Regions from separate parts of the Pseudomonas sp. FFPRI_1 genome, predicted to be linked through region 2. Evidence: riboswitches for the same ligand, from Rfam matches in the RefSeq annotation. Region 2 holds a riboswitch; each other region holds the start of a gene.

The links. A riboswitch is a leader RNA that binds a small molecule or an ion and turns the genes downstream of it on or off. The one in region 2 is predicted to bind cobalamin.
Region 1: another riboswitch for cobalamin. It lies ahead of ACZ5BO_RS13325 (TonB-dependent receptor plug domain-containing protein); the one in region 2 lies ahead of cobO (cob(I)yrinic acid a,c-diamide adenosyltransferase).
Region 3: another riboswitch for cobalamin. It lies ahead of cobW (cobalamin biosynthesis protein CobW); the one in region 2 lies ahead of cobO (cob(I)yrinic acid a,c-diamide adenosyltransferase).
Region 4: another riboswitch for cobalamin. It lies ahead of ACZ5BO_RS17625 (TonB-dependent receptor); the one in region 2 lies ahead of cobO (cob(I)yrinic acid a,c-diamide adenosyltransferase).

The regions. Positions count from the first base shown of each region.
Region 1 covers NZ_AP029168.1:2,987,634-2,995,044, reverse strand. Annotated here, with positions in the region: gene ACZ5BO_RS13340 (APC family permease) at 1-702, shown strand, start outside; gene ACZ5BO_RS13335 (arginine N-succinyltransferase) at 875-1,891, shown strand; gene ACZ5BO_RS13330 (arginine N-succinyltransferase) at 1,953-3,065, shown strand; cobalamin riboswitch at 3,301-3,501, shown strand; gene ACZ5BO_RS13325 (TonB-dependent receptor plug domain-containing protein) at 3,600-5,576, shown strand; gene ACZ5BO_RS13320 ((2Fe-2S) ferredoxin domain-containing protein) at 5,588-6,340, shown strand; gene ACZ5BO_RS13315 (ABC transporter substrate-binding protein) at 6,333-7,247, shown strand.
Region 2 covers NZ_AP029168.1:5,890,597-5,898,007, reverse strand. Annotated here, with positions in the region: gene hda (DnaA regulatory inactivator Hda) at 1-616, shown strand, start outside; gene ACZ5BO_RS26170 (C40 family peptidase) at 840-1,460, shown strand; gene ACZ5BO_RS26165 (C40 family peptidase) at 1,625-2,158, shown strand; gene ACZ5BO_RS26160 (class I SAM-dependent methyltransferase) at 2,180-2,842, shown strand; gene ACZ5BO_RS26155 (PQQ-dependent sugar dehydrogenase) at 2,845-4,164, opposite strand; gene ACZ5BO_RS26150 (hypothetical protein) at 4,235-4,816, opposite strand; cobalamin riboswitch at 4,987-5,219, shown strand; gene cobO (cob(I)yrinic acid a,c-diamide adenosyltransferase) at 5,300-5,911, shown strand; gene ACZ5BO_RS26140 (cobyrinate a,c-diamide synthase) at 5,922-7,253, shown strand; gene bluB (5,6-dimethylbenzimidazole synthase) at 7,246-7,411, shown strand, end outside.
Region 3 covers NZ_AP029168.1:4,937,447-4,944,857, forward strand. Annotated here, with positions in the region: gene ACZ5BO_RS21840 (ATP-binding protein) at 1-372, opposite strand, end outside; gene cobN (cobaltochelatase subunit CobN) at 504-4,277, opposite strand; gene cobW (cobalamin biosynthesis protein CobW) at 4,281-5,351, opposite strand; cobalamin riboswitch at 5,450-5,662, opposite strand; cobalamin riboswitch at 5,759-5,984, shown strand; gene ACZ5BO_RS21855 (CbtB domain-containing protein) at 6,081-6,269, shown strand; gene ACZ5BO_RS21860 (CbtA family protein) at 6,281-6,982, shown strand; gene ACZ5BO_RS21865 (cobalamin biosynthesis protein) at 6,979-7,392, shown strand.
Region 4 covers NZ_AP029168.1:3,966,246-3,973,656, reverse strand. Annotated here, with positions in the region: gene ACZ5BO_RS17645 (TIGR02270 family protein) at 1-413, shown strand, start outside; gene ACZ5BO_RS17640 (hypothetical protein) at 478-993, opposite strand; gene ACZ5BO_RS17635 (hypothetical protein) at 965-1,276, opposite strand; gene ACZ5BO_RS17630 (hypothetical protein) at 1,369-1,965, opposite strand; cobalamin riboswitch at 2,134-2,338, shown strand; gene ACZ5BO_RS17625 (TonB-dependent receptor) at 2,513-4,597, shown strand; gene ACZ5BO_RS17620 (hypothetical protein) at 4,806-5,384, shown strand; gene ppk2 (polyphosphate kinase 2) at 5,550-6,371, opposite strand; gene ACZ5BO_RS17610 (DUF5064 family protein) at 6,649-7,011, shown strand.

The sequences.
Region 1 (7,411 bases), 2.9 Mb from region 2:
GCCATCTCCACGCTCGCCGAAGAGGTCAAGGGCGACCCGGGCCGCAGCGTCGGCCGCGCCGCGCTGATCACCCTGGTGGTGATGGGCGCGATCTTCGTGGTGCAGACCTGGATCGCCACTGACCTGGCCGCCGGCATGGGCTTCAAGTCCGCCGACACCGCCTTCTACGAGATCGCCGAACTGGCCGCCGGCAGCTGGCTGGCAACCCTCACCGGGGTGGCCACGGCACTGGCCTGGGGCGTGGCGGTGGCCATCACCTCGCAGGCCGCGGTGTCGCGCCTGCTGTTCGGCATGGCCCGTGACGGCAAGCTGCCCAAGGTGCTGGCCAAGGTCCACCCCAAGCACAACACCCCGCACATCAGCATCTACCTGGTGGCGGTGCTGTCGCTGCTGATCTGCTACCTGTTCATCAACTCGGTGGACACCCTGACCTCACTGGTCAACTTCGGCGCCCTGAGCGGCTTTATGCTGCTGCACATCACCGTGATCAACTTCTACTGGCGCCGGCAGAAATCCGGCCAGGTGGTGCGTCACCTGATCTGCCCGGTGATCGGCTTCGTGATCGTCAGCGCCATCATGTACAACATGGGCGTGGACGCGCAGAAACTCGGGGCCATCTGGATTCTCGCCGGGCTGGTCTACCTGTTCCTGCTGAACAAGCTGGGCAGCGGCGGCGCCCTGCCCGATCCGCTCAAGCAATAGTCGCACCCGCGCGGCGCCCGACGGCGCCGCGCCACCCCGGAAGCGGCCAGCAAGAGCCGCCCCGGGAACAGGCCGCAGGATGCCGCGGCCGTGGAACTGCGTGGTCACCGACAGTGATGTCTGGCCGCTTTGCCTCCAAGGGCAAAGCGGCCCTCGATACAGGAGTACACCCATGCTGGCCTTGCGTCCCGTGGCGTTATCCGATTTGCCCCAACTGCGGCGTCTGGCCCGCGAACGCCTGCTGGGCGTGACTTCGCTGGTGGACGACGAAGCCTACCTGCGAGAGAAGATCCTCGATTCCGAGGCCTCCTTTGCCAAGACCGAGGCCAGCCAGGGCCCGGAAAACTATTTCCTGGTGCTCGAGGACCCGCACAGCGGCCAACTGCGCGGCTGCTCGGACATCCTCGCCACCGCGGGGTTCTCCAGCCCCTTCTACAGCCTGCGCAACCGACCCTTCATCAGCAGCTCCCGGGAACTGAACATCCAGCACGGGGTGCCGACCCTGTCGCTGTGCCAGGACCTCAGCGAGCAGACCCTGCTGCGCAGCTTCCACGTGGACCCGGAGCTGGAGGGCACGCCCCTGGCCCAACTGACCTCGCGGGCGCGCCTGCTGTTCATCGCCGCCCACCCCCAACGCTTCGCCGACAGCTGCATCAGCGAGATCGTCGGCTACAGCAACGACACCGGCGAGTCGCCGTTCTGGGCAGCCGTGGGCCAGCACTTCTTCGACCTGCCCTATGTCGAGGCCGAACGCCTGTGCGCCTTGCAGGGCCGTGGCTTTCTCGCCGAACTGATGCCCCAGTACCCGCTGTATATCCCGATGCTGGCGCAACCGGCCCAGGACTGCATCGGCCGGATTCACCCCGATGCCCGGGAAGCCTGCGACATCCTGGTCGACGAGGGGTTTGCGCCGACCCAGTATGTCGACCTGTTCGATGCCGGACCGACCCTGCAGGCGCGCAATAACCAGCTACGCTCGATCATCCAGAGCCGCGTCGCGATCTGCCACCTGAGCCCCCAGAGTGGCCAGGGCCGGCACTGGTTGCTGAGCAATGACCGGTTGCAGGGGTTTCGTGCCATCGTCGCCCCCCTCGACGAAGCCCCCGGCGATGTGGTCGGCCTGGATGCATCGATGCTGCAGGCCCTGCAACTGACCCCGGGCGAAGCGGTGCGGGGCGTTGCCCTGTGAACCGCGGGTCACTACCGTCCCGGCGTCGCCACTGCCCGGGAACGCGACAAGGAGTTGTTCGATGATCGTGCGTCCGATCCGCCTCACCGATCTGCCGGCGGTCCTGAACCTGCTGGAAGGCAGCTGTCGCGAGCTGAACAACCTCTCCTCCGAGCCCGAGCACCTGGCCCATCGGCTGCGCTGGGCGCAACGGGCGTTTGCCGGCCAGGTGGAGCGGGCCGACGCCGACTACCTGTTCGTGATGGAGGACGACGAGCAGCAGGTGATCGGGGTCTGTGGCCTGAGCGGCGCCATCGGCCTGCGCGAACCCTGCTACAACTACCGGGTCGGCACCACCCATGGCAGTGCCCCGGAGCTGGGCATCGAGAAACAGATCCCGACCCTGTTCCTGTGCAACGAGATGACCGGGCAATCCCAGCTCTGCTCGCTGTACCTGCGGCGCGACCAGCGCCAGGGCTACACCGGCCGCCTGCTGTCCACTGCGCGCTTGCTGTTCGTCGCCGAGTACCCTGGCTTGTTCGGCGACAAACTGGTGGCCGAACTGCGCGGCCAGCTCGATGACCAGGGCCGCTCGCCGTTCTGGGACAGCCTGGGCCGGCACTTCTTCAAGATGGGTTTCCAGCAGGCCAGTCGCCTGTCGAGCCTGGGCAGCAAGTCGTTCATCGCCGAACTGATGCCGCGCCAGCCGCTCTACACCTGCCTGCTCAGCCCCCAGGCCCAGGCCGCCATCGGCCAGGCCCACGCCAGCACCGAGCAGGCCCTGAACATCCTGCGTGACGAAGGTTTCAGCCATCAGGGCTGCATCGACATTTTCGACGGCGGGCCGCTGATCGAAGCCGAAGTGGCCAAGGTCCGCAGCGTGCGGGAAAGCCAGGTCCTGCCCCTGCGGGTAGGCAGCCCGGACGACCAGGCGCCGATCTGGCTGATTCACAACCGGCGCCTGGAAAACTGCCGCATCACCGCCGCCCCCGGGCGCCTGGTCTCCGGCAGCCTGCTGGTGGACCGCCTGACCGCCAAGCGCCTGCAACTGCAACCGGGGGACACGGTGCGGGCGGTTTCGCTGCTGGCCTGCCCTGCGCGCCAAGCGACCCAGGCGCAGCTCCACCTGACGCCAGCCACCAGAGGCTGGACCACCCGCAACGCGGCCCTGGTCCAGGATCCGGCATTGCTCTAGCCCCGGGCTCGAACCACGCTCGCAGACACAGGCTGCGCCCAACAACCCCGGCGCTCTCACGGGCCATGGCGCCGCGTCACCCGGGCAGCCGCTCCGCGAGGCGCGCCGCCGGATTGCCACGGCCGCAATCCGCCAGCCCCAGCCACAGCGGCTTGCAGCCGACCGGCGTTCATCCCCGGCCCCCGGCAACACCTGCATGCAAGTGCAACGTTGACGAAGCTGTGGCGCAATGTTCAGATGCCGCCCAGTTTCAGGTGCCTCATGCCGCCGTGCATGAAGTGAAACGGGAAACCGGTGAGCCCTTTGCGGCAAGTCCGGTGCTGCCCCCGCAACGGTAAGCGAGTGCTGCATTCAACAGGCCACTGTACTTGGGTATGGGAAGGCGAATGCAGCGAGCCTCGTGAGCCCGGAGACCGGCCTGAAGCCTGTGTTTGGCAATCCTGCGGTGGGCGGGCATGGGCCGGTATGGTCTCGTGCGCGTGGCCGATACCTTCTCCTGCATGCTTCCCGAAGTCACCTTCGAGAAGACCAAGAATGACCACAATCGATACGTCCCTTGTGCGCACCTGGCGCACCCCTGGCCACTCCCTGAGTGGCGCCTTGCTCGGCTGCCTGTTCAGCCCCCTGCTCCTGGCCGATGACGGTCCCCTCAGACTTGAACAGCAATTTGTTTCCGCGCCATCGGTGGAGTCCACCACCGTCGCCGAAATGGCGAAATTCGGCAGCAAGGTGCAGATCATCGAGCGCCAGCAGATCGAGCGAGCCGGCCCCAGCAGCGACATCACCCGGGTCCTGCAGATGTACGTGCCGGGCCTGTACGTGGCGCCCAAGAACGGCCCCTTCGACTACGGCACCTACTCGCTGCTGGGCGGACGCAACGACGACACCCTGATCCTGCTGGACGGCGTGCGCCTGAACAACCGCCTGTACGGCGGCCTGTACCTGGACACCCTGCCGGCCAACGCCATCGAGCGCATCGAAGTGCTCAAGGGCGGCCAGAGCCTGCTGTTCGGCACCCAGGCGGTGGCCGGGGTGATCAACATCGTCACCCGCAGCCCGCAAACCCGCGAAGCCTCGGGCGAGGTCAACCTGGGCCTGGACAGCTTCATGGGCAGGAGCGGCGATGCCCGGGTGGAACGGATCGTCAGCAACGGCTTCGGCGACCTGGGCCTCTTGGCCTATGTCAGCCACAACGTCTCCGATGGCTACCAGCCGTTTCGCAACAGCGCCTACAGCGCCAGCACCCGGGACAAGAAACGCGCCTATGAGGTGAGCACCTTCGGCGCCAAGGCGATCCAGGGTTTTGCCGACGACTCGCGCCTGGAACTGTTCTACCAGTACAGCGATGCCAACCTGGATTTCGCGCGGGCGGTGAACAACAAGAAGACCACCAACGACCGTATCCAGCAGATCGCCACCGCGACCTTCGAACAGCGCCTGGACGAACGCTTCAGCTACTTCGTCAAGGGCCATGTCAACGACTGGGACACCCGCTACACGCGGATCAACAGCACCGAGACCGGCGCCACCAAGGTGATCAACCACAACGACTACTGGGGCTTCACCGACTGGGGCCTGCAGGCCGAGGGCAAGGCCGAACTGGACGGCGGCCACGTCCTGGTGTTCGGCAGCGACAACCAGTGGTTCAAGGGCCAGGACGATGTGCTCAAGATCGACGACAAACAGGCCCGGGCCAGCGCCCTGTACACCCAGCTGCGCCCGGTGTTCGAGGCCCTGCCCGACTGGCACCCGAGCCTCGGCGTGCGCCACGAGAAGATCAGCGGCGGCGAGAGCGCCACGGTGGGCATGCTCACGTCGTTGTATGAGCTCAACGCTAACTGGCAACTGCGCGGCCAGTACGGCAGCGCCTTCAAGCTGCCCAACGCCGAGCAACTCTACGCCAACGAGGACGACGAAAAGGGCAACCCCGACCTCAAGCCGGAAAAGAGCGTCAATGCCGAGCTGGGCCTGGACTACAAGGGCAGCCTGCTGGCCGGTGAGTTCAACGCCAGCGTCACCGCCTACCGGCGCAAGATCGATGACTTGATTGCCCTCGATGGGATCCACTTCGTCAACGGCGAGGCACAGGTCAGGGTCCGCGGTATCGAAGCCGACGGACGCTGGCAGTTCAGCCCGCAGTGGAACCTCTCGGCGGACCTGACCCGCAACCTGGTGGAGTCGCGCAACGGCGTGACCTTGAGCAACATCCCCGGTTTCTTCGCCCGTTCGCGCCTGGGCTTCGAGTCGCTGGACCGGATGTGGGGCGTGGGCGGCGCGATCCGCTACATCGGCCAGATCGACAGCCCAAAGAAGGTCGACTACGGCCACTACTCGGTGGTGGATGCCGACGCCTACCGCTACCTCGATGGCCCCCAGCGACATCGCCTGAGCCTGCTGGTGGAGAACCTGCTGGACCGCGACTACGCCACCAGCATGACCAGCACCTCGCCGGCGGTGGACAACCTCGGGCGCCCCTTCACCACCGAAGTGCGCTACACCTACCGCTTCTGAGGCCGACCGACATGCATGAAGACTATCAACGGGTGCTGTTCGTCGGCCCCGGCCTGCAAGGCGGGGCCTTGGGCGAGGCTTTTCGCAAGGCGCTCAAGGCCCTGTGCGGCGAGGGCGAAGCCCCGCGGGTGATCGACACCCTGGACGGCTTCGACAGCCTCTGGGCGGCCCTGGACGAACCCTTGCCCGGGAACGGCGCAGCGCTGCTGGTGGTGGACCTGGAACCCACGTCCGACAGCGCCTACCTGGACTGGCTGCGCGATGAACTGGGGCGCCTGGCCCAGGCCCACCCCCAGGCGCCCAAGCTGTGGGTCACCGCCCAGGCCCTGGGGCGTCGCGGGCTGGACGCGGCCCAGGCCTGGGCCAGCATCGGCCAGCGCGAGCGGCACCTGCCGTGCGACAACGTCAATGCGGTGGCCAGCGACCCGGACTGGTCCCGGGTGCCGCCCCATGCCCGCCAGGTGTTTCTCTGCACCGGCCCGCGCTGCGTGCGACGCGGTGCACTGGCGCTGTGGAAGACGCTGCGCCGCGAACTGCTGCGCCTGGATCTCATGGAGAAACCCGGCGGCGTGCTGCTGACCCGCACCGCTTGCCAGTTCCCCTGCAACCTCGGGCCGGTGCTGACCGTGCACCCCGACGGCTGCTGGTACCGGGTCAGTGACGACAGCCAGGTACTGCGCCTGGTGCAGGGCCATCTGCGGGAGGGTGAAGCCGTGTCGGACCTGCTGATCCCGTCCCCCTACGCCGGGGCTGCGGATGCCTAGACCGATACTCGGCGCCCTGTTCTGGCTGGCCTGCCTGCCGGCCCTGGCGGACAGCTATGAGAACTGTGGCCGGAGCTGGCACCTCGAGCGGCCACCGCAGCGCATCGTCGCCCTCAACCAGCACAGCGCCGACCTGCTGCTGGCCCTGGGCGCCGGCCCTTCGATGATCGGCGTCGCCTACCTCGACGACGATGGCCAGGCCCAGCGCCAGGGCCAGTACCACGGGGTGCCGGTGATCTCACGCCAGTACCCCTCGGCCGAGGTGCTCTACAGCTTGAAGCCGGATCTGGTGGTGGGCGGTTTTGCCTCGGCCTTTCCCGACAACTTCAGCTCCCGGGAACGCCTGGGGGCCATCGGCGTCGGCAGCTACCTGCTGGAGTCGGCCTGCGCCGGGCATGACCAGGATTACTTCGGGCATATCCGCCGCGACCTGTCGACCCTGGGCCGCTTGCTGCACCAGGAAGACCGCGCGCGGCAACTGATCGCCCAGATGGATGCCGACCTTGCCGCGGCGGCAACCCTCTACCAGGGCCGCACGGCACCCTCGGTGTTCTACCTCGACAGTGAGGTCAATGGCCTCGCCAGCCAGGGCCAGCGGGGCTTTGTCGGGGTGCTGCTGCAAGCCGCCGGCGCGCGCAACCGCTTCGCCGACCTCGACCGCCCCCGCCTCGTGGTGGACAGCGAGACGCTGTTGGTCAGGGACCCCGACGTACTGCTGCTGGCCGACGCCCTATGGTCGCCGGCCACACGCAAGCGCCAATTGCTGCACACTGACCCGGTGCTGTCGCGGCTGCGGGCAGTGCGCGAGGAGCGGCTGATCGACATCCCCTTCACCCAACTGGTGCCGGGCATCGCCAGCGGCCGCACCGCCCTGGAACTGGCCCGACGCCTGCACCCCGCCCTGTAGGAGCCGGCTTGCCGGCGAAGGGAACACCGCCAATCCCACGGCATCCCTCCCGACGCCTTCGCGGGCAAGCCCGCTCCTACCCACCACACCGTCCGTAGGAGCCGGCTTGCCGGCGAACGGAACACCGCCAATCCCACGGCATCCCTCCCGACGCTTTCGCGGGC
Region 2 (7,411 bases):
CGGCTATGTCGAGCGCCTATGCGAAGCCGACGCCGGCTGGACCGAGAGCCTGATCTATCTCTGGGGCAAGGATGGTGTGGGGCGCACGCACTTGCTGCAGGCGGCCTGTCTGCGTTTCGAGCAGATGGGCGAGCCGGCGGTGTACCTGCCTCTGGCGGAGTTGCTGGATCGCGGGATCGAGATTCTCGACAACCTGGAGCAGTACGAACTGGTTTGCCTGGATGATCTGCAGGCGGTGGCCGGCAAGGCCGACTGGGAAGAGGCGCTGTTCCACCTGTTCAATCGCTTGCGTGACAGTGGCCGGCGCCTGCTGATTGCGGCGTCGACGTCGCCCCGTGAATTGCCGGTGAAGCTGGCGGACCTGAAATCGCGCCTGACCCTGGCGCTGATCTTCCAGATGCGCCCGCTGTCCGATGAGGACAAGCTGCGTGCCCTGCAGTTGCGTGCATCCCGTCGCGGGTTGCACCTGACCGACGAAGTTGGACATTTTATTCTGACCCGCGGTACGCGCAGCATGAGTGCCTTGTTCGATCTTCTTGAGCAGCTCGATCAGGCGTCACTGCAAGCCCAGCGCAAGCTGACCATCCCGTTCCTGAAAGAAACCCTGGGTTGGTAAAATCAAGGCCTGCAGGGCTTTTGCGAGCGGCTCTCGGCATATTTCAGGCGCCAGAAATCGTACCTTTGGAAGGCTTTCCAGAGGCAGGTGGACTTAAAATGGGCTTAAAGCCTTAGATGTACTCAAGAAACTCATAAGTCACATTCTGATCGATTGAATTTGCAAATGAGGGCGATAGAAGGCATAGTCGCGTCTTCTTTTATTTCAAGCCACGGTCGTGCCCATGCTAAATCGCTTCGCACCCCTCGTGCCTCTCGCACTCGTCACCCTGTTGTTTGGTTGCGCTTCACACACTCCGGTGTCCCAGCAGCAGCCCGTGCAACAGACTCAAGTCTCGGTAAAAAACCAATCTTCCGCTGTTGATCAGGAAGAGCTGGCAACTGAAAAGGAACTGGCAGAGTTTTCTGACAGCAAGCCTTACCAGTTGCCAGTTCTGGCCGACAGCATCCTCGAGCGCGGCATGTCCCTGATCGGTACCCGTTACCGTTTCGGCGGTACCTCGGAAGCCGGCTTCGATTGCAGTGGTTTCATCGGTTACCTGTTTCGTGAAGAGGCGGGCATGAACCTGCCACGCTCCACTCGCGAAATGATCAACGTCAAGGCCCCTCTGGTGGCGCGTAACAACCTCAAGCCGGGTGATCTGCTGTTCTTCAGCACCAACGGCCGCGGGCGCGTCAGCCACGCCGGGATCTACCTGGGGGATGATCAGTTCATCCATTCCAGCAGCCGTCGCAGTGGCGGTGTGCGGGTCGATAGCCTGGGCGACAGCTACTGGAGCAAGACCTTCATTGAGGCCAAGCGTGCACTCGCCATGGCTCCAACCGTGGTCACTGCGCGCAAATAAACGGACTATTTGTAGGGCGAAGTTAAAGTCTTACTTGAAGTTTGGCGTGTAGACGCTAGAATCCTGATCTATTGTTGAAACTAACCGCGTGAGCCCTGCTTACGCGGTTTTGTTTTCAGTGTCACGGCAGAGAAAGCCGCATCCCGATCAGGATTGTTCAGCTTATGTCGACCTCAGCCCGCATCATCCTCATTGCCTTCGCAGCGCTGCTCAGCGCTTGTGCCAGCCGTACCCCGCCACCTGCGCCTGTGGTACGTGCTCCGGTATTCAACGCCCCTCAAGCCTTTTCTCCGGTTGCCGAAGACGTGCTGTTTCGTGCATTGGGTCTGGTGGGAACGCCTTATCGCTGGGGTGGCAATACCCCGGATTCAGGGTTCGATTGCAGCGGCCTGATCGGTTATGTCTACCGTGATGCGGCAGGCATCTCGCTACCGCGTTCGACCCGGGAAATGATCGGTATGCAGGCGCCTGACGTGGGCAAGGGCTCACTGCAGACCGGCGACCTGATCTTCTTTGCCACCAATGGCGGCTCCCAGGTCAGCCATGCCGGGATCTACGTCGGTGAAGGGCGTTTCGTGCATGCGCCGGCCACCGGTGGCACGGTGAAGCTCGATAGCCTGTCCAAGGCCTATTGGCAAAAAGCCTACCTGAGCGCCAAGCGCGTGCTGCAGCCGGAACACCTGGCGCACAATCCGTAAGCCAACCTGATCGAGGTGCCCGTGACAGCCCGTACGCTCAACCTCGATGACACCCTTTACCAATACCTGCTGGACGTCTCCCTGCGCGAGACGCCCTTGCTGCGCCGTCTTCGGGATGAAACCCAGGCATTGCCCACCGCTCGCTGGCAGGTGGCGCCCGAGCAAGGGCAGTTTCTGGCGTTGCTGGTCAAGCTGATCGGGGCTCGTCGTGTGCTCGAAGTGGGGACGTTCACGGGCTACAGCGCCTTGTGCATGGCCCAGGCACTGCCTGAGGATGGTTCGCTGACCTGCTGTGATCTTCCTGGCGATTACAACGCGACGGCCCGTCGTTACTGGCAGGAGGCCGGTCTCGATCAGCGTATAGAGCTGCGCTTGGCGCCTGCGCTGGAGACGCTCGTCAAGCTGGAGCGAGCAGGGCAGGGCGAGAGCTTCGACTTGATCTTTATCGACGCCGACAAGGCCAATTACCCGGTCTATCTGGAGTACGCATTGCGCTTGCTGCGGGTCGGAGGATTGGCTGTGTTCGATAACACCTTGTGGAGCGGTCGAGTGCTGGAGGTCGATGCGCAAAGCGAAGACACCCGAGCCATCCAGGCGCTCAATCGCGCCTTGAAGGATGACTCGCGCATCGACCTGTCGTTGCTGCCTTTGGGGGACGGCTTGAGCCTGTGCCGCAAGCGCTGAATCTATTGTGTCTTGGCAGCGGAAACTCGCCAGATCTTGTTGCCGACGTCATCGGCGACCAATAGATCGCCTTGCTGATCGATCACCACACCCACCGGGCGGCCCATGGCGTTCTCGTCGCTGTCGAGGAAGCCGCTGAGCACGTCGATAGGTTGTCCCTGGGGTTTGCCCGCACTGAAGGGGACGAAAATCACTTTGTAGCCGCTGTGGGGCTTGCGGTTCCAGGAGCCGTGCTGGCCGATGAAGACGCCCTCGGTGAACGGTGCTGGCAGCTTGCTGCCTTCGGCGAAGGCCAGCCCCAGCGACGCCGTGTGCGGGCCGACGGCGTAGTCCGGAGCGATCGCCTTGGCCACCAGGTCGAGGTTCTGGGGTTTGACCCGCACATCCACATGTTGCCCGTAGTAACTGAAGGGCCAGCCATAGAAGGCGCCGTCCTTGACCGAGGTGATGTAGTCCGGCACCAGGTCACTGCCGATCTCGTCCCGCTCGTTGACTGCGGTCCACAGTGCGCCGCTGGTGGGTTCCCAGGCCAGGCCGTTGGGGTTGCGCAGGCCGGTGGCAAACAGGCGGTGCTTGCCGCTGGCGCGATCCAGTTCCCAGATCGCCGCCCGACCCTGTTCCTTGTCCAGACCATTTTCGCCGACGTTGCTGTTGGAGCCCACGGTGACGTACAGCTTGCTCCCGTCCTTGCTGGCGATGACGTTCTTGGTCCAGTGATGGTTGAGGGGGCCGCCGGGCAGTTCGGCCACTGTGCTGGCGGCTGCGCTGATCCGGGTGTCGCCGCTCTGGTAGGGGAAGCGCAGCAGCTTGTTGGTATCCGCTATGTACAGGTCATTGCCCACCAGGGTCATGCCAAAGGGCGAGTTGAGGTTCTCCAGGAGCACCGTGCGGGTTTCCGCCACGCCATCGTGGTCCTGATCCCGCAGCAGGGTAATGCGGTTGGCGCTGGGTACTGCGGCGCCGGCCCGGCCCATCACCTTGCCGGCGATCCAGCCGCGAATACCCTGGCTGTCATCCGGCTTGGGCGGCGCATTGGTTTCTGCCACCAGCACGTCGCCATTGGGCAGCACATAGAGCCAGCGCGGATGGTCAAGGTTTTCGGCGAAGGCATTGACCTGGGTGCCGGGCGCGGCCACGGGTTTCGCCCCCTGAGGCCATCCAACGGCCGGGGCAATGTTGACCGTCGGAATCAGCGTCGGATTGGGCTCCGGCAGTTTGGGGGTCGGTCCGGTGCCGTCCGAAACCTGCAGGCTGGAGGTTTCGCCGCAGGCCGTGAGGCTGGCGGCAATGGCGATAAGCAAGGCGTGGCGAGCGTTGAGCATGCGAATTTCCCTATGAGTGCACGGACGTCGTAGTCATAGAGGAGCATAGCCAGTGGATGGTTCCGCCCGATCAGCGTGCTTCCTTGAACAGTACAGCGACCCCGGGGTGATAGTTGCCGGCGTCGTTGCGCAGCTTGCGATAGGCGTAGGGGAAGTACCAGGCCACTGCGCAGCAGTGTTCCTTCTGCAATTCATCCAGCATGTCCTGGAGTTCTTCGGGAGTGGCGCTGTGCTGGGCCTTTTGTGGGGCCACGAACAGGCAGCCGAGCTTCAAGTCGCTGGCGTAGCTGATCTTTTTCGCGTCGCTGGCGATGTCCAGCAGTGCCTGGGTCAGGTGCAGGCTGTTGACCCGTGGCCAGCGTTGGGTGACCTGGAGATAGGCGCGCTCCTCCTTGGTGGCCAGGTACAGGTCGGTGCGGGCATTGCGAGCACCTTCTTCCTGCTGCTTTTTGCTCGGGCTGTGTTCCAGGCTGACCATCTCGGCCATCCAGGCTGCTGCGGAGAGCAGTCCCAGGTTGGCCTGTTCGTCGAACCAGTACGGGGTTTCGTTATCACCGCGAATCGCGTTGTAGCGGTCAATGCAATCGAACCAGCGTTCCAGCATCGGGCGCATAAATTCCAGTTTTGGATTGCTGATGATCATGCCTTGCATCGAACTCACCCCTTATTGTTGTGTGGCTGGACTTCATGTCCGGGAATGTGGCTATTTGATATCACTGCTCTGAGTGTGGCACAAGATTGGCGTCATTTTGTTGATGCAGTGCAGTTTTGTGCGGTGAGCGACAGCCGGCTTTAATTGACGCTCCACCCCCAACCCTCTAACCTTCGCGACTTGTTTCAGGTGCTCTGTGGCCGGTGGCCGACAGAGTGAAACAGGGAAGCCGGTCAGGGCCTGTTCCAGCGATGGAATGGGCGACGATTCCGGCGCTGCCCCCGCAACGGTAGATGAGTCAAGACTGCGTTGGATGCCACTGTGTCGATGACACGGGAAGGCGCGCAGTCCGGCAGCCATGCCCCTCATGAGCCCGGAGACCGGCCTGATCCATCCAACGGCATCACGGTGGGCGATGCCAGGCTGACGCCATCTGTTTGTTTTCCTGCCCGCCGTTCCCCAGCCCCAACGGAGAGCTGCCCCATGAGTGAATCCCCCGATCGTGACGAGCGCCATCTGGCGCGCATGTTGCGCAAAAAAGCCGTGATCGATGAGCGCATTGCCAACGCGCCGAATGAATGCGGGCTACTGCTGGTGCTGACCGGCAATGGCAAAGGCAAGAGCAGTTCGGCCTTCGGCATGCTGGCGCGTTCCATGGGGCATGGCATGCAGTGCGGCGTGGTGCAGTTCATCAAGGGCCGCAACAGCACGGGCGAGGAGTTGTTCTTCCGCCGTTTTCCAGAGCAGGTGCGGTTTCATGTGATGGGCGAAGGCTTTACCTGGGAAACCCAGGATCGCCAGCGGGATATCGCTGCTGCCGAGGCTGCCTGGGCCGTTTCCAGGGAGCTGTTGAGCGACCCGGCCATCGGTCTGGTGGTGCTCGATGAACTGAACATCGCCCTCAAGCACGGCTATCTGGACCTGGATCAGGTGCTCAGTGACCTGCAAGCCCGTCCGCCCATGCAGCACGTGGTGGTAACCGGGCGCGGCGCCAAGCCGGAAATGATCGAGCTGGCCGATACGGTCACCGAAATGGGGGTGGTCAAGCACGCCTTCCAGGCTGGCATCAAGGCGCAGAAAGGTGTCGAGCTGTGAGTGTGAATTCATGACCGACATTCGTCATTGCCCCGCGGTATTGATTGCCGCACCGGCCTCTGGCCAGGGCAAGACCACGGTGACCGCAGCCCTGGCTCGCTTGCACCGTAATCAGGGGCGCAAGGTGCGGGTGTTCAAGTGCGGCCCGGACTTTCTCGATCCGATGATCCTGGAGCGCGCCAGCGGCGCTGCGGTGTACCAGCTGGACATGTGGATGGTTGGCGAGCAGGAAAGCCGGCGCCTGCTCTGGGAGGCTGCAGGCGAGGCCGATCTGATCCTGATCGAAGGCGTCATGGGGCTGTTCGACGGCAGCCCCTCCAGCGCCGACCTGGCCCGGCATTTCGGCGTGCCGGTGCTGGGGGTGATCGACGGCACGGCCATGGCCCAGACCTTTGGCGCCTTGGCCCTGGGATTGGCGCGCTACCAGCCGGACTTGCCGTTCGCCGGAGTGCTGGCCAATCGGGTCGGCACCTTGCGCCACGCACAGTTGCTTGAGGGCAGTCTCACCGAAGGCTTACGTTGGTACGGCGCCTTGTCCCGGGAAACCGGGATCGAGCTGCCGAGTCGTCACCTGGGGCTGGTGCAGGCCAGTGAGCTGAATGACCTGGACCTGCGCCTGGATGCTGCCGCCGAGGCCCTGGCTGGCAGCTGCGAAGTGGCGCTGCCGCCGGCGGTGGCGTTTGCCCCGCCGCTGCCAGCAGCCTGCGAGCCGTTGCTTGCAGGCGTGCGCATCGCTGTGGCGCGGGATGAGGCGTTTGCCTTTACCTACGGCGCGAGCCTGGACCTGTTGCGGGCCATGGGCGCGCAATTGAGCTTTTTCTCGCCGATCCACGATCGGCAATTGCCCGAGGCAGACAGTTTGTACCTGCCGGGTGGCTACCCCGAGCTGCACCATCTGGCGCTGGCGCAGAACACTCCGATGCTGGAGGCCATCCGCGCTCACCATTGTGCAGGCAAGCCATTGCTCGCCGAGTGTGGCGGCATGCTGTACCTGCTGGATGGCCTGACCGACGTCGAGGGCCAGCGTGCGCAGTTGCTCGGCTTGCTGCCCGGTGAGGCGGTGATGCAGAAGCGCCTGGCTGCCCTGGCCCTGCAGGCAGTGGAGCTGCCGGAGGGTAGCTTGCGTGGTCACACCTATCACCATTCGCTGACCAGTACCGAGCTTGAGCCCATAGCCCGGGGCCTGAGCCCCAACGGTGGCCGCGGCGCGGAAGCGGTGTACCGCAACGGGCGGATGACCGCCTCTTATGTGCACTTCTACTTCCCGTCCAATCCGGTGGCGGTGGCGGCGCTGTTCCTGCCCGACGGGGCTGTCGGTGCTGAGGGTGTCGCGGGTGACTGATCAGGCTTTTTCTGCGGCCGAGCGCGACGCGGTCTACCGCGCCATCGCCGAGCGGCGCGACATGCGTCACTTCGCCGGCGGCAGTGTCGAGCCGGCGCTGTTGCAGCGCCTGCTGGAAGCGGCGTACCAGGCACCGAGTGTTGGCCTGATGCAGCCCT
Region 3 (7,411 bases), 950 kb from region 2:
GCTGGCCGCCACGTCCAGCAGCAGGTCCACCAGGTGATCGGGCAGCAGGTTGACCTCATCGACATACAGCACCCCGCCATCGGCCTTGGCCAGCACCCCGGGAGAGAACTGCGCCCGGCCCTGGCCCAGGGCGGCGTCCAGGTCCAGGGTGCCCACCAGGCGCTCCTCGGTGGCGCCCAGGGGCAAGGTGACGAACGGCCCGCTGGCCAAGAGATCCGCCAGGCCCCGGGCCAGGGTCGACTTGGCCATGCCCCGGGGCCCTTCGATCAGCACGCCGCCGATCTTCGGGTCGATGGCGGTCAGGCACAGCGCCAGTTTCAGGGCATCGGCGCCGACCACGGCGGACAGCGGGAAATGTGGGGTGTCGCTCATGTCGGGGTCTCGCTTGGGTCGGGTCGGGGGTGTCCGGGAGGGGCTTTCGCGAGCAAGCTCGCTCCTACAGGTAGCGCATTGCCGTTGTAGGAGCGAGCTTGCTCGCGATCGAGTGCACAGCACTCGCCGCCTCAGGAATCTTCTTCAATATCCAGCAGCAGGTTTTCCAGGGCCTCGCGGTAATCGCCGGGCTCCTGCCACAGGCCACGCTGCTGGGCCTCCAGCAAGCGCTCGGTCATGTCCCGCAGGGCGTGGGGATTATGCTGGCGGACGAACTCCCGGGTCGAGTCATCCAGCAGGTAGGCGTCGGCCAGCAAGGCGTATTGGTGATCATCGATCAGCTCGGTGGTGGCGTCGAAGGCAAACAGGTTGTCCAGGGTCGCCGCCATTTCGAAGGCGCCCTTGTAGCCATGGCGCTTGACCCCTTCGATCCACTTCGGGTTGGCCGCCCGGGAGCGGATCACCCGGTTCAACTCTTCCTTGAGGCTGCGGATCTTCGGCAGGTCCGGCTGGCTGTGGTCGCCGTGGTAGCTGGCGGCCTTGGCCCCGCTGAGGCTTTCCACCGCCGCCAGCATGCCGCCCTGAAACTGGTAGTAGTCGTTGGAATCGAGCAGGTCGTGCTCGCGGTTGTCCTGGTTCTGCAACACCGCCTGCACCCGGGCGAGGCGCGTGGCGAACTGCTCGCGGGCGGCGGTGCCTTCGTCGCTGCCGCCGTAGGCGTAGCCGCCCCAGTTGAGGTAGACCTCGGCCAGGTCCTCTCGGCTCTGCCACAAGCGGCCGTCGATCGCACCCTGGACTCCGGCGCCATAGGCCCCGGGCTTGGCGCCGAAGATCCGCCAACCGGCCTGGCGCGCCGCCGCCTCGGCATCCAGGCCGGAGGCCACCAGGGCTGCACGCTCGGCGCGAACTCGGGCGGCCAGGGGGTTCAACTCTTCGGGTTCGTCGAGGGCGGCCACCGCTTGCACCGCGGCGTCGAACAGGCGGATCAGGTTGGCGAAGGCGTCGCGGAAGAACCCGGACACCCGCAGGGTCACGTCGACCCGGGGCCGGTCCAGCAGGCTCAGGGGCAGAATCTCGAAGTCGTCCACCCGCTGGCTGCCGGTGGCCCACACCGGGCGTACGCCCATCAGCGCCATGGCCTGGGCGATATCGTCGCCGCCGGTGCGCATGGTGGCCGTGCCCCACACCGACAGGCCCAGTTGCAGCAGGTGGTCGCCGTGGTCCTGCAGGTGGCGTTCAAGGATCAGGTTGGCCGACTGGAAACCGATGCGCCAGGCGGTGGTGGTGGGCAGGTTGCGCACGTCCACCGAGTAGAAGTTGCGCCCGGTGGGCAGCACATCCAGGCGCCCGCGGCTGGGGGCGCCGCTGGGGCCGGCGGGAACGAAGCGCCCGCTCAAGGCATCCAGCAGGCCGTGCATTTCTGCCGGACCGCAAGCATCCAGGCGCGGCGCCACAACCTCCCGCAGCGCCTCGACAATGATCTGCACCGGCTCCCAGCCGGGTTGCTGCAACTGCGCCAGGGGGCCCTGCAGCGCCGCCTCGATCAACTGGCCAGCGTAGAGCTCCAGGCGCTCGCGGGTATCGCCGGCGGTGCGCCACAGGGCGCCGTCGAGGGCTTGCAGGGGTTGCGGACGGCGGCCGGTCCAGGGTTCGGCGAGGGCACAGTCCAGCGGGTCGAACCCCAGCTCGAAGGCCTTGGCCAGAGCCCGCAGCAGGCTGGCGTGCGGGCCCTTGCCGTCACCCCGGGGAATGCGCAGCAGGGCCAGCAACGTGTCGATGCGCAAGCGCCCCTCGGGGGACTCACCGAACACATGCAGGCCATCACGGATCTGCGATTCCTTGAGGTCGCACAGGTAGGTGTCCAGGCGCGGCAGCCAGATCGCCGCATCGGCGTCGCTGTCGAGCTGTTCACCGAGCTGCAGTTCGCGGTCGATGTGGGTCTCGCGCACCAGCTTGAGAATGTCCCGTTGCAGCTCCCGGGCCCGCCGTGGGTCGAGCAACTGGGCTTCGTAGTATTCGTCTGCCAGCAGTTCCAGGTTGCGCAGCGGGCCGTAGGTTTCGGCGCGGGTCAGGGGCGGCATCAGGTGGTCGATGATCACCGCCTGGGTGCGACGCTTGGCCTGGGCACCCTCCCCCGGATCGTTGACGATGAACGGGTAGATGTTCGGCAGCGGCCCCAGCAGCGCATCGGGCCAGCATTGCTCGGAAAGGCCGACGCCCTTGCCCGGCAGCCATTCCAGGTTGCCGTGCTTGCCGACGTGGATCACCCCATGGGCGCCGTAGGTCTGGCGCAGCCAGAAGTAGAAGGCCAGGTAGCCGTGGGGCGGCACCAGGTCCGGGTCGTGGTACACCGCGCTGGGGTCCACCTGGTAACCCCGGGCCGGCTGGATGCCGACGAACGTCAGGCCAAAGCGCAGGCCGGCGATCATCATCCGCCCGTCGCGGTACATCGGGTCCTGTTGCGGCGGGCCCCAGCGTTCCAGCAAGGCTTGCCGGTTGGCCTCGGGCAACGCCTGGAACAGCGCCAGGTACTCGTCCAGGGCCAGGCTCTGCTGGCAGGGGCGCTGGTCGAGGCTGTCCAGGTCATTGCTGACCCCGCCGAGCAACTGCCGGATCAGCTCGGTGCCGCTGGCCGGCAGTTCGGCAGGCAGCGGATAGCCTTCGGCGTGCAGGGCCTTGAGGATGTTCAATGCCGCGGCCGGGGTGTCCAGACCGACGCCATTGCCGATGCGACCATCCCGGGTCGGGTAGTTGGCCAGCACCAGGGCGATGCGTTTCTGGCCGTTGTCCAGGCGCCCCAGCTCGACCCAGCGCCGCGCCAGCTGGGCGACGAAATCCATGCGTTCGGGCTGGCCGCGGTAGCAGACCACGTCCGACTGGCTGCGCTCGCTGCGCCAGGCCAGGTCCTTGAAGCTGATGGGCCGGCTGATGATCCGTCCGTCCAGTTCCGGCAGGGCGATGTGCATGGCCAGGTCCCGGGGGCCCAGGCCCTGCTCGCTGTCCCGCCAGCCCGGTTCGTTGTCCTGGGCGCAGATCGCCTGGATCACCGGGATATTGCGACGAAACGGCCGCAGGTGCGGGGCTTCGGGGCTGGACTGGGCAAAGCCGGTGGTATTGAGGATCACCGCGGCCGCGGTTTCATCCAGCCAGTCTTCCACCTGGCTCAGGCAACCGGGCTCCTTGAGGCTGGCCACCGCTATGGGCAAGGGGTTGAGGCCCGCCGCCAGCAAGCGCCGGCAGAACAGGTCGATAAAGCCGGTGTTGGCCGCCTGCAGGTGCGAGCGGTAGAACAGCAGCGCCGCCACCGCCTGTCCCTCCTGCCAGTCGGCCTGCCAGTCGCAAAGGGCGGCCTGGCTTTTGTGCGGGTGGTAGATCGCCGTGCGCGGCAGGGTCTGCGGTTCGCTCCAGGGGTAGTCGCGCGCCAACAGGCCGCTGGCCAGGCAGCGGTAGAAATTCAGCGCGTTGTCGCGCCCGCCCTGGCGCAAAAACTGCCACAGGCGGTCGCGCTCACTGGCAGCAACCGTGCTCAAGTCGCTGAGCTCCGGGTCCGGGCGGTCGTCACCCGGCACCAGGATCAATTGCACCCCGCGCTGGGACAGTTCCACCAACTGCTCGACGCCGTAGCGCCAGTAGGCGATGCCGCCGTGCAGGGAAATCAGGATGACCTTGGCGTGGCGCAGCACCTGGTCCACATACAGGTCCACCGAGGCGTGGTTCTGCACCTGCATCGGGTTGGCCAGGCGAAAGCTGGGGTAGTCCGCGGGCAGCTGCTCGGCGGCGTCCGCCAGCAGCGCCAGGCTGGAGTCGCCGCTGCACAGGATCACCAGCTCGGCGGGGGTTTGTCCCAGGTCGGCAATGTTGTCATCCGACACGAAACCGCCGGGCTGGGTCCTGAGCAGGTGCATGGCTTAGACGCTGAGGGCAGCGCGCAGCTGGGCTTCCAGCTGGGCGGCGTCCAGTTCCTGGCCGATCAGCACCAGGCGCGTGGTGCGGGCCTCATCGGCGCCCCACTTGCGGTCGAAGTGCTTGTCGAAACGGGTGCCCACGCCCTGGATCAACAGGCGCATCGGCTTGTTGGGGATGGCAGCGAACCCCTTGACCCGCAGGATGCCGTGCTTGACCACCAGCTGGGTCAGGGCGTCCAGCAGCAGGCTTTCATCGGCTTGCGGCAGTTCGATGGAGATCGAGTCGAAGGCATCGTGATCATGGTCGTCGTGATCGTCATCGCCGTCGTGGTGATGGTCGTGGTGGCTGTGGCGGCTGTCGATGTGTTCCTCGGAGCCGGCTCCCACGCCCAGCAGCACGTCCAGGGGCAGGCGCCCGCTGCTGGCTTCGATGACCTTGACCGCCGGCGGCAGCTCCTCGGCCACTTCCAGGCGGACCTTGGCCAGGTCTTCGGGGCTGATCAGGTCGGTCTTGTTGAGGATCACCAGGTCGGCGCTGGACAGCTGGTCGGCGAACAGCTCATGCAGGGGCGATTCGTGGTCCAGGTTGGGGTCGAGCTTGCGCTGGGCGTCCACCTGGTCGGGGAAGGCGGCGAAGGTGCCGGCGGCCACCGCCGGGCTGTCGACCACAGTGATCACTGCGTCGACGGTGCAGGCGCTGCGGATTTCCGGCCACTGGAAGGCCTGGACCAGGGGCTTGGGCAGGGCCAGGCCGGAGGTTTCGATGAGGATGTGGTCCAGGTCGCCACGGCGCGCCACCAGTTCACGCATCACCGGGAAGAACTCTTCCTGCACGGTGCAGCACAGGCAGCCGTTGGCCAGCTCGTAGACCCGGCCGCTGGCCTCTTCCTCGGTGCAGCCGATGGAGCACTGCTTGAGGATCTCGCCGTCGATGCCCAGCTCGCCGAATTCGTTGACGATCACTGCAATGCGCCGGCCCTGGGCGTTGTCCAGCATGTGCCGCAGCAAGGTGGTCTTGCCCGAGCCAAGGAAGCCGGTGACGATGGTGACAGGGAGTTTGGCCAGTGTTTTCATCGGATGCCCTTTTGGCAAAGCAGGTGGGCAAACGGGACGAGAGCCGCAGCGCCAGGCGCACGGAGATTTCGCCACCGGATCACCCCGCCCGGTTGTAGTGAGAATCTTGGATCGAGGCAGGTCTCCTGGCTGAGGGCTGGCCGGTCGTTGGCACCGGCGCTTGCTGCGCCTTCCCGCCGGCGTCGTCGACGCTCGTGCAGTGGCCTTGCAGCAATCAAACCCTTCACAGTTGCGGGGGCAGCCGCGGCATCGACCGCGTTCCCTTCTTAGCTTCGACCCCTGGCCGAAGAACCTCGAAGGCGCAAGGCTACGCAGAGCGCGGGAGACGGTCAATCGGCAATGCGCCGACCAGCCGGCACCTGCGCCTGCGTTCATGGCAATTGACGCCCCTGCCCCGCCCATGATTTGCTACGCGCCTTGTTACGGGTGCCCTTCACAGGGTGAAACGGGAAACCGGTGAATCACGTGCTTTACTACAAAGTCGTGACCAGTCCGGTGCTGCCCCCGCAACGGTAAGCGAGCGAAGTGTCGAATCCACTGTGCCAAGGCATGGGAAGGCGACACTTGCCGGCACGGCATGACACTGCCCTGCCCCTCGCAAGCCCGGAGACCGGCCCGCAACACACAGATAACAAACCCGCGGTGGGCGGGCGCTGTTGCAAACCCTGCGTGGCCGTCACGCGGGGTTTTCCTGCGCCGCTCCCCGCCGACACTCCAAAGGGAAGCGCCATGTCGATCATCAGCAGCACCAGCCATACCACCACCAGCACCTCCACCCTGAGCCAGCGCCTGGTGGCCGCCATCGGTGCCTCGATCCTGGGCGCGTGCCTGGTGTACTTCGCCGGTTTCTCCCATATCGAAGCGGTGCACAACGCTGCCCACGATACCCGCCACAGCGCCGCGTTCCCTTGCCACTGAGGCCTGCCGAGATGATCAAGCGTATCGCGCAAACCGCAGGTTTCACCGGGCTGCTGGCCGCCCTGCTGCTGACCCTGCTGCAAAGCTTCTGGGTCGCCCCGTTGATCCTCCAGGCGGAAACCTATGAAAAGGCCCCCGCGGCCGAAGTCCATGAACACGCCGAGGGCGCCATGGCCGGGCATAGCCACGACGCCGAAGCCTGGGAACCGGAAGACGGCTGGCAGCGCGTGCTGTCCACCACCGGCGGCAACCTGGTGGTGGCAGTGGGTTTTGCCCTGATGCTGGCCGGGCTCTACACCCTGCGCGCACCTAACCGCACCTCCCAGGGGCTGCTCTGGGGCCTGGCCGGCTACGCCACCTTCTGCCTGGCGCCCACCCTGGGGCTGCCACCGGAATTGCCGGGCACCGCGGCCGCCGATCTGGTGCAGCGCCAGGTCTGGTGGGTCGGCACCGCCGCCTCCACCGCCGTGGGCATCGCGCTGATCGTGTTCGCCCAGAACTGGCTGCTGAAGATCCTGGGTGCGGCCATCATCGCCGTCCCTCATGTGATCGGCGCGCCACAGCCGGAAGTGCACTCCATGCTGGCTCCCGAAGCCCTGGAAGCGCAGTTCAAGATCGCCTCGCAACTGACCAATGCCGCGTTCTGGCTGGCCCTGGGGCTGATCAGCGCCTGGCTGTTCCGGCGCAAGGGTGCGGCCCCGTACTCGGCATGAGTGATTCAAGCGCAGCGCCGACCCTGGTGGTCGGCCTGGGTTGCCAGAAAGGCTGCCCGGTGACCACGCTGCGCGCCTTGCTCGACCAGGTCCTGGCGGCACACCAGTTGCAGACCGCGCAGGTCTTGGCCCTGGCCAGCATCGACCTCAAGCGCAACGAGCCCGGCCTGCTGCAACTGGCGGAGCAACTGGAACTGCCGCTGACCTGTTTCAGCAGCAGTCAACTCGCCCCCTACGCCCTGCGCCTGAGCCATCGCTCGCAGATCGCCTTCGAGCGTACCGGCTGCTACGGCGTGGCCGAAAGCGCTGCCCTGGCCCTGGCCGAGCACCTGCATCAGCAGCCCGCCAGGCTCTGGGTGCCCCGCCAGAAATACGCCCAGGCCACCCTGGCATTGGCCGCCTGCCGGTAGAATCGCCGATAATCCCCGC
Region 4 (7,411 bases), 1.9 Mb from region 2:
AAGCCTTCAGCCTGATCACCGGCGCTGACCTGGCGTTGCTCGACCTGGAGCTGCAGGACCCGCCGGACTTCGATGCCGGCCCGAATGACGACCCGCACGATACCCATGTCGCCATGGACCCCGATGAGAACCTGCCCTGGCCCGCGCCACAGGCCATCGCTGCCTGGTGGCAAGCCCATGGTGGTCATTTCCAGGCGGGGGTCGGTTACATAGGGGGACTGGCGCAGAACCAGAACAATTTTCGCCAGGTGCTTGCCCGAGGCCAGCAGCGCCAACGCCTAGCCGCCGCCTGTGGCTTGGCCCGCTTTCAGCCGAACGAAGTGCTGTTTCCCACCAGCGCACCGACACGGCGACAACAGAGGCTTTTGGGAAACACGGCGAAGTCCGGGCGATGGACCGGGGCCAATGCCTGACTGCCGCGGCGCTGATCGGCGCTCCCGGATCGACAGCAGGTCGGCGCCGCCGAGCAAGGCTTGCTCAGGTTGATGCGTAGGTTCTCAGGCAACACTCGAAGATCCCGACACCGCGATCCTCGCTGTAATCAATGGAGAGTTGTGTGCAAAAGTCGCTGCTGATCAGCCGGACTTCATCGCTTTTGGCTTGATCAAAGTCGAACCCTGTACAAAGGCTACGCGCGCTTTCCAGCCTGTAGGCTCCGCAGTATTTCCAGTCGTCATCGATCAGCAGATAGACCCTGCGATCAGCCATTCTGGATGAAGCAAAATCAAGGCTTGCAGCGGCCGAAGCAAACTCCAGCGGCTCGCAGCTGCTTTCATTGCGGGCCTGCAGCTCGCTGATCAGCTTGTCTGTTTCAGGCAGGCGCAAAAGCCGTGCCGGATCGAAGTCCGAGTGCAGAAGCAGCTCGATTTTGTCCTTGTAGCCGGCCAGGCGTTTTTTCCCTTGAGCCTTTCGATAAAGGATTGCTCTTGAGTAGCAAGCAGAGTTCATTGGCAGCACTCGGTTTTCAAATAGCAGGCCCTGCGCTTGGGTCAATGCAGGCCGCAAGCAGCTCGTGTTTGATCAGCTCTTTTCTGGCAGCGCTCTGATCGGCCCCGGTCATGTCCCACAGGTAAAAGCCTCGCCGTTGCTTTGCCAACAGCGCTTTCTCATAGCCTTTCTCGGCAAACTTGACGACCTTGCCCGATGGACTGCCATAGCGCTGGATCGGCAACTGCATCAGTCCAAACCACTGTCGCAGCAGCCCACTGACCTCCGTCAGGCTGACCGCGGCGTTACTCTTCAGCTGCGCGGCAAAGAAGTTGTAGTCCTGGCTCATGCCTTTTATCTCTTGGTCCTTGAGGTCATCGATGGTGCTCCGATCCTGGTCGGGGTTGTGCTGGACAGGCGTCCTGCTCCCCGTTCGCGGGCCTACCCCAGTTGCAGGAAAAACCCGCCGAGCTGGGCACCTGTCCGTGCTGCAAAGTCTTCATCGAGAAACAGGTAGCCCATGCCATCGGACAGAATGCCTTTGTGCGCAGGCAACGCCTGGTCCAGGTCGCCCCCATAGATCGACAGCCTCCGGCGCCCTGCAGGAAAGGACAGCGCCGACTGCAACCAGGCATCCACGCCATCCAGCTTGGAAGCCAGGTTCTCGTCATCGTCAGGATCGGCGTTCGCCAACAGGCGGATGCTTCCCCGTTCCAGCAGCGGCGCTGGCGCCTCATGGCGTTCAGCTGCGGCGCGAAGGTAACCCATGACCACCGCTTCGCAGGCACCCTCCCGGGCACGCAGCCTTCGGTAGTGGGCCACCTCGCCGGGCTGATAGGGGATGAACAGCGAAACCCAGTAGCCGCTGCCCTTCAATGCCGGGCAAAACCAGCTGCCTGGAATCGCCAGCAAGTGGGTCAAGGGCACTCCTTCAGCGTCACGTGGCCAAGCCAGCGCCTGTGGCAGGCAGGCCCCGCCTCCCGCATAGGCAGCGTCGCCGGCAGGCGGCTCGGGGCTGAAGAGCAACTCGTCAAACATCCGTGTCTCTCCGTTCGGTTGTCGCCGGCATCGGCAGCCGAGTGAATGGGCTGTGCCGCCGATCAGGCGGCGCGCAGATTACCACGGTCAGCGGGTTATTCCGTACAGCCCGCCTCCTGCCCGCCCTACTGGCCTGATGCCATTGACGAGATCCCCTCAAGGGTGGTCCCATGCGCGCCAGTTTCAGGTGTCCCATGTCGTCGTGCATGGGGTTAAACGGGAAGCCGGTGCGTCATTTCGATGATCAGTCCGGCGCTGCCCCCGCAACGGTAAGCGAGCGAAGCATTCGACAGACCACTGTGCCAAGGCATGGGAAGGTGAATGCTTCATGCCCCTCGCAAGCCCGGAGACCGGCCTGCAACTTCGTTTGACAACCCCGCGGTGGGCGGGCGCAGTCCGGTTTGCGTGGGCGCGGCTGCCCGCGATTCCCTATGCGTTGTTCCCTCCGGGATTCATTCATTCCTTATCAGTAGTAGGAATCATGTCCCGTAACTCTCTGTTTCAATATCTGGCGAGTCCTTCGCTGCGTTTTACCCTCTTGCCGTGCATGGCCATGTGCACCTCGGTTTTCGCGCAGGAGCAATCCTCCCTGGCGTTGCCCGAGACTCAGGTCAGCGGGGTTTCAGAGCACTTTGAACTGCCCCTGAATACGCCCCTGCCCGCCGGCTCCCGTCTCAACCTGAGCGCCCTGGAGACACCGGCCAGCACCAGCAGCCTCGGCAGCGACGCCATCCTTAACCGCAACAACCTGACCGTGCAGGACGCCGTCACCCGTTCACCGGGCATCACCAGCGCGGCCACGCCGGGCAATGGCAACACCGCGCTGTCGGCCCGCGGCTTTACCGGGCACACCTCGGTCATGACCCTGTTCGACGGCGCACGCCTGTACACCGGCGCCGGCAGCCAGACCTTTCCAGTGGACCCGTGGATGATCGAGCGCATCGACGTGATTCGCGGCCCGGCTTCGGTGCTGTATGGCGAAGGGGCCACCGGCGCGGTGATCAATGTGATCCCCAAGAAGCCCTTCGACGGTGACATCCGCAACCGCCTGCGCCTGGGGTATGGCTCCAATGATCGCCAGCAACTGGGCCTGGACAGTGGCGGTTCGCTGAGTGACACCCTCAGCTATCGCCTGACCCTCAACCAGCAACAAAGCAATGGCTGGGTGGATCATGGCGAATCCCGCAACCTGGCGCTCAGCGCCGCGCTGCGATGGCAGGCCAGCGATGACCTGAGCTTCACCCTGGCCCATGAACGGGGCGAGAGCGAACCCTCGAACTATTTCGGCACCCCGCTGATCGCAGGCCAGTACCGCGACAGCCTGCGGGACAAGAACTACAACCTGCGCAACGCCGTGCAGCGTTACAACGACGAGTGGACCCGTTTCAATACCGACTGGCAGCTCAGCGACGACGTCAGCGCCAGCAACCAGCTCTACTACATCAAGAGCCGCCGCCACTGGCGGAACGCCGAGGCCTACAACTGGATCAGCGCCCGGGACCAGTTGCTGCGCGGTGACTACCTGGAGATCAAGCACGACCAGGAACAGATCGGCGACCGCCAGAGCTTTACCTTCAATCACTCGCTGTTCGGCCTGGACAGCAGGACCGTGGTCGGCCTGGAGTACAACCGGATCCGCTTCGGGGTGGCCAACAACTCGCCCTACAAGGACCTGGGGGGTGACTACATCGCCCCCTGGAACCCTGCTCCCGGTTACTTCCAGAGTCAGTCGCCGTTCTCGGCGCAGACCGAAAGCACGACCCGCACCTTTGCCCTGTTTGCCGAAAACCGCCTGCAGCTGTCGGAGCGCTGGTCCCTGGTCACCGGCATTCGCCGCGACCAGAACCACATCGACCGCAATGACCTGCGAGCCGATTCCCGCAGCGACCGCAGCCTGAGCGGTGGCAACTGGCGAGCCGGCCTGGTGTTTGCCGTCACTGACCAGCTCTCCCTGTATGGCCAGTACTCCACCAGCGAAGACGGGGTCAACAACCTGATCAGCCTGAGCCCGAGTCAGCAGCAGCTGGACCTGACCGAATCCAAGCAGACCGAATTCGGCCTCAAGCAGCAGTTTTGGAGCGGCCGTGGCGAATGGACCCTGGCGGCCTACCACATCGTCAAGAAGAAGCTCCTGACCACCGACCCGGTCACGCGCCTGGCGCAACAGGTTGGCCAACAGTCCTCCGACGGCCTTGAGGCCTCCCTGGAACTGGCCCTGGAGCAGGGCTGGAAGGTCTCGGGCAACGCCTCGGTGGTGCGTGCCGAATACGATGATTTCAATGAAATGGTCGGCGCAAAACCGCTGTCTCGCGCAGGCAACCGCCCCACCAATGTGCCGCGACGCACCGCCAACCTGTGGCTCAACAAGGCGCTGACCCAGAGCCTGGAGGCCGGCATGGGCCTGCGCTACGTCGATGCCCGTTATGCCAACACTGCCAACACCGTCGATGTCCCGGGCTACACGGTGCTGGATGCCAACCTGGGCTGGCAGGCCCTGCCCGATGTGCGCCTGGGCCTGCAGTTGAACAACCTGCTGGATCGGCGTTACGCCGTGGCCCAGCAGAACAGCGGCCAGCAATGGTTGATGGGCGAGCCCCGTTCATTCTTTGTAACCGCGGACTATAGCTTCTGACCCAACGACTGCCGGCGGCCTGCTGGTCGCCGGCAGCCTCTGCCAATCGAGGTTGCACACCGGCCTGGCGCCGCTTTCCCTTGGTCCAGCGCCTGTGCCTGCTTGCGCTGCCGGCATTGCCACCCCATCGCCAATCAATGTCTATGCTCTGACAGGCGCACTTTGTGCGCCGTCCCCGGATCTTCTCCACCACATGGAAAGCAACCCTATGAAACCGCTCCGCACGCTTGCGTACGCTGGTGCCTTCGCCTCGACCCTGTTCACCTGGAGCCTGAGCGCTCATGCCGCAGACATCCCCCTGGGCAGCCAAGCCATGGAGGGGCATATCGTCACCCAGGTTCTGGCGGTGGACCCGGCCAACTACCAGGTCACGGTAGAAGGCCTGGACAAGAGCCCGGTGCCGATCCAGCTCACGGACCAGGCCAAGGCCCTGCACAACCTGAAAGTCGGCGACAAGGTCGACATACAGGTCATGCGCTCGGTCGCCTACGTGCTCGACACCAACGTTGGCGGCGCCCCCGGGGTCAGCAACGAAACGGTGACGGTGCGTGCCACCCCGGACAATCCCAACCCGGGTGGCGAGGCTATTCGCCGGGTCAAGGTCACCTCGAAGATCACCCAGATCGACTTGAACCAGCATGAGGTGACCTTGCTGCCGCCGGAAGGCAAAGTCAGGGTCCTCAAGGTTGAGGATCCTGACCTCCAGGTCCGCATGAAGAAACTCCAGGTCGGTCAGACCGTCGATGCCATCTACACCGAAGTGCTGAAAGTCAAAACCTCACGCTAGGCACGTGCATGCGCCCGCAACCGCCGGGCGCGGTCGAGCAGGCGCGTGGCGCCGGACGAGCGCTGGAAAGGCATGCGCGCGGATCGGCCATAGACACCGCTCATGCCCCTGCCCTGCGCTGAGGATAAGCACAGGGCCTGGGGCCGCGGCTATTGGCACAGGCTGTCAGAACTTCTCCGGGATATGCCGGTACGGATAGTCCGCCTCGCGATAGCCGTCCGGCTTCTGGCGCTTGGGCAGGGTCACCTTGGCGCGGGGCACGGCCTTGTACGGAATGCGGCTGAGCAAGTCGGTGATGATGTTGAGCCGGGCCCGGCGCTTGTCGTTGGAGTCGGCCACCAGCCAGGGGCCGTACTCGGTGTCGGTGGCCTTGATCATCGCGTCCCTTGCCCGCGAGTAGTCATACCAACGGCTATAGGACTTGAGGTCCATAGGCGTCAGCTTCCAGATTTTCCGCCCGTCCTTGATCCGCGCTTGAAGCCGGCGGGTCTGTTCCTCCTCGCTGACCTCCAGCCAGTACTTGAGCAGGATCACCCCCGAGTCGACGATGGCCCGCTCCACCAGCGGTACGGACTTGAGGAAGTTGTCGGCCTGGGCTGGAGTACAGAACCCCATCACGCGCTCGACCCCTGCCCGGTTGTACCAACTGCGATCGAAGATCACCACTTCACCGGCGGCGGGCAGATGCGGCACATAGCGCTGCAGGTACATCTGGCTCTTTTCCCGATCGGTAGGCGCAGGCAACGCCACCACCCGGAACACCCGCGGGCTGACCCGCTCGGTAAGCGCCTTGATCGTCCCACCCTTGCCGGCACCGTCGCGCCCCTCGAAGATGATGCAGATCTTGATGCCCTTGTGCATCACCCACTGCTGCAACTTGACCAACTCCACATGCAGCTGCTGCAGGTGAGCCAGGTAGTCCTTGTTCTTGAGCCTGGAGCGTTGGGGGCTGGTGCCCTTTGCGGCGAGCTTCTTACCTTTTGCCATGGTCAAAGCCTCACAAGTACAGGTCACTGGTTGACAATGACCAGGCTTGAAGGTCCAGACTCTGGTCGCGTATGTCCGGCTCGGGCACAGGGAAAACCTCTGTCGGCGCGGGCCGGTTTGAGTGTAGTGCGAAACAGTCCGCTGACGATTCTGGGCCGTGATTTCGCGGGAAACCCTTGCAATTCCTGGCCCCCGAATCGCACTTTACAAAGCCTCAAAACACACTAACGTCCAGATGAAAGTAGATCATCTGGGTCTATCGCGAGGAGAGATGACAATGGCTACGTTCGAACCCGGACACCTGCATATCGAGCGCCATGCGCTGAACAAGGACGACGTCAGCTACAACCTGTGCATCGACTACCAAGTCACCCAGGACCCCAGGGAAGGCAAGGGCATGCTGTTCACCATGCATGGCAGCATCCAGGGCAAGGAGCTGAAGGAAACCTTCTACCTGCCCAAGGACCAGGCCTACAACTTCGCCAGCAACGTGACCAAGATCGCCGAGAAATACGGCATTCCCAAGGCCATGAGCAGCATCGGCTCGATCCACAAGCACTACGACGCCATGTTCGAAGATGTGCGGGTACAGCTGAACATGAAGTCTGGCGATCCGGTCAACCCTGAACATCTGGAATGAGCCGCTGCAGCGGTCTTAGATCCGTTGCCGCGGCATCACGGGGGGCTGCAGTTGCTGCCGGGGCAGCCTCTCGGAGCCGCTGCGGGGATTTCCCGGATCGGTAGACGGATCAGGGTGAGCCGGTCCGTTGCTGCCGGTTCCCCTAGGGTATGGCGTAGATCTTGAACAACTGCCCGGGGTATTGCCGCCAGGTCTGCGCGGCGCTGCAGCGGGTTCGGCCCCCTGCCCCCTGTCGTCCGCAGGGCGGGCAAAAAATCAAACCTTTGCCTGGACCGGGGCTCCATCGTCAGGCGCCCCCCAGCGTCGCCCCTACTTCGAACAGGCCATTGCCCGGGCCTTGCTCAATCGCTGAGCGCTCCTGCGTCCCGCACGGGTGATGTGCCGAACCGCGCCCTCTCCC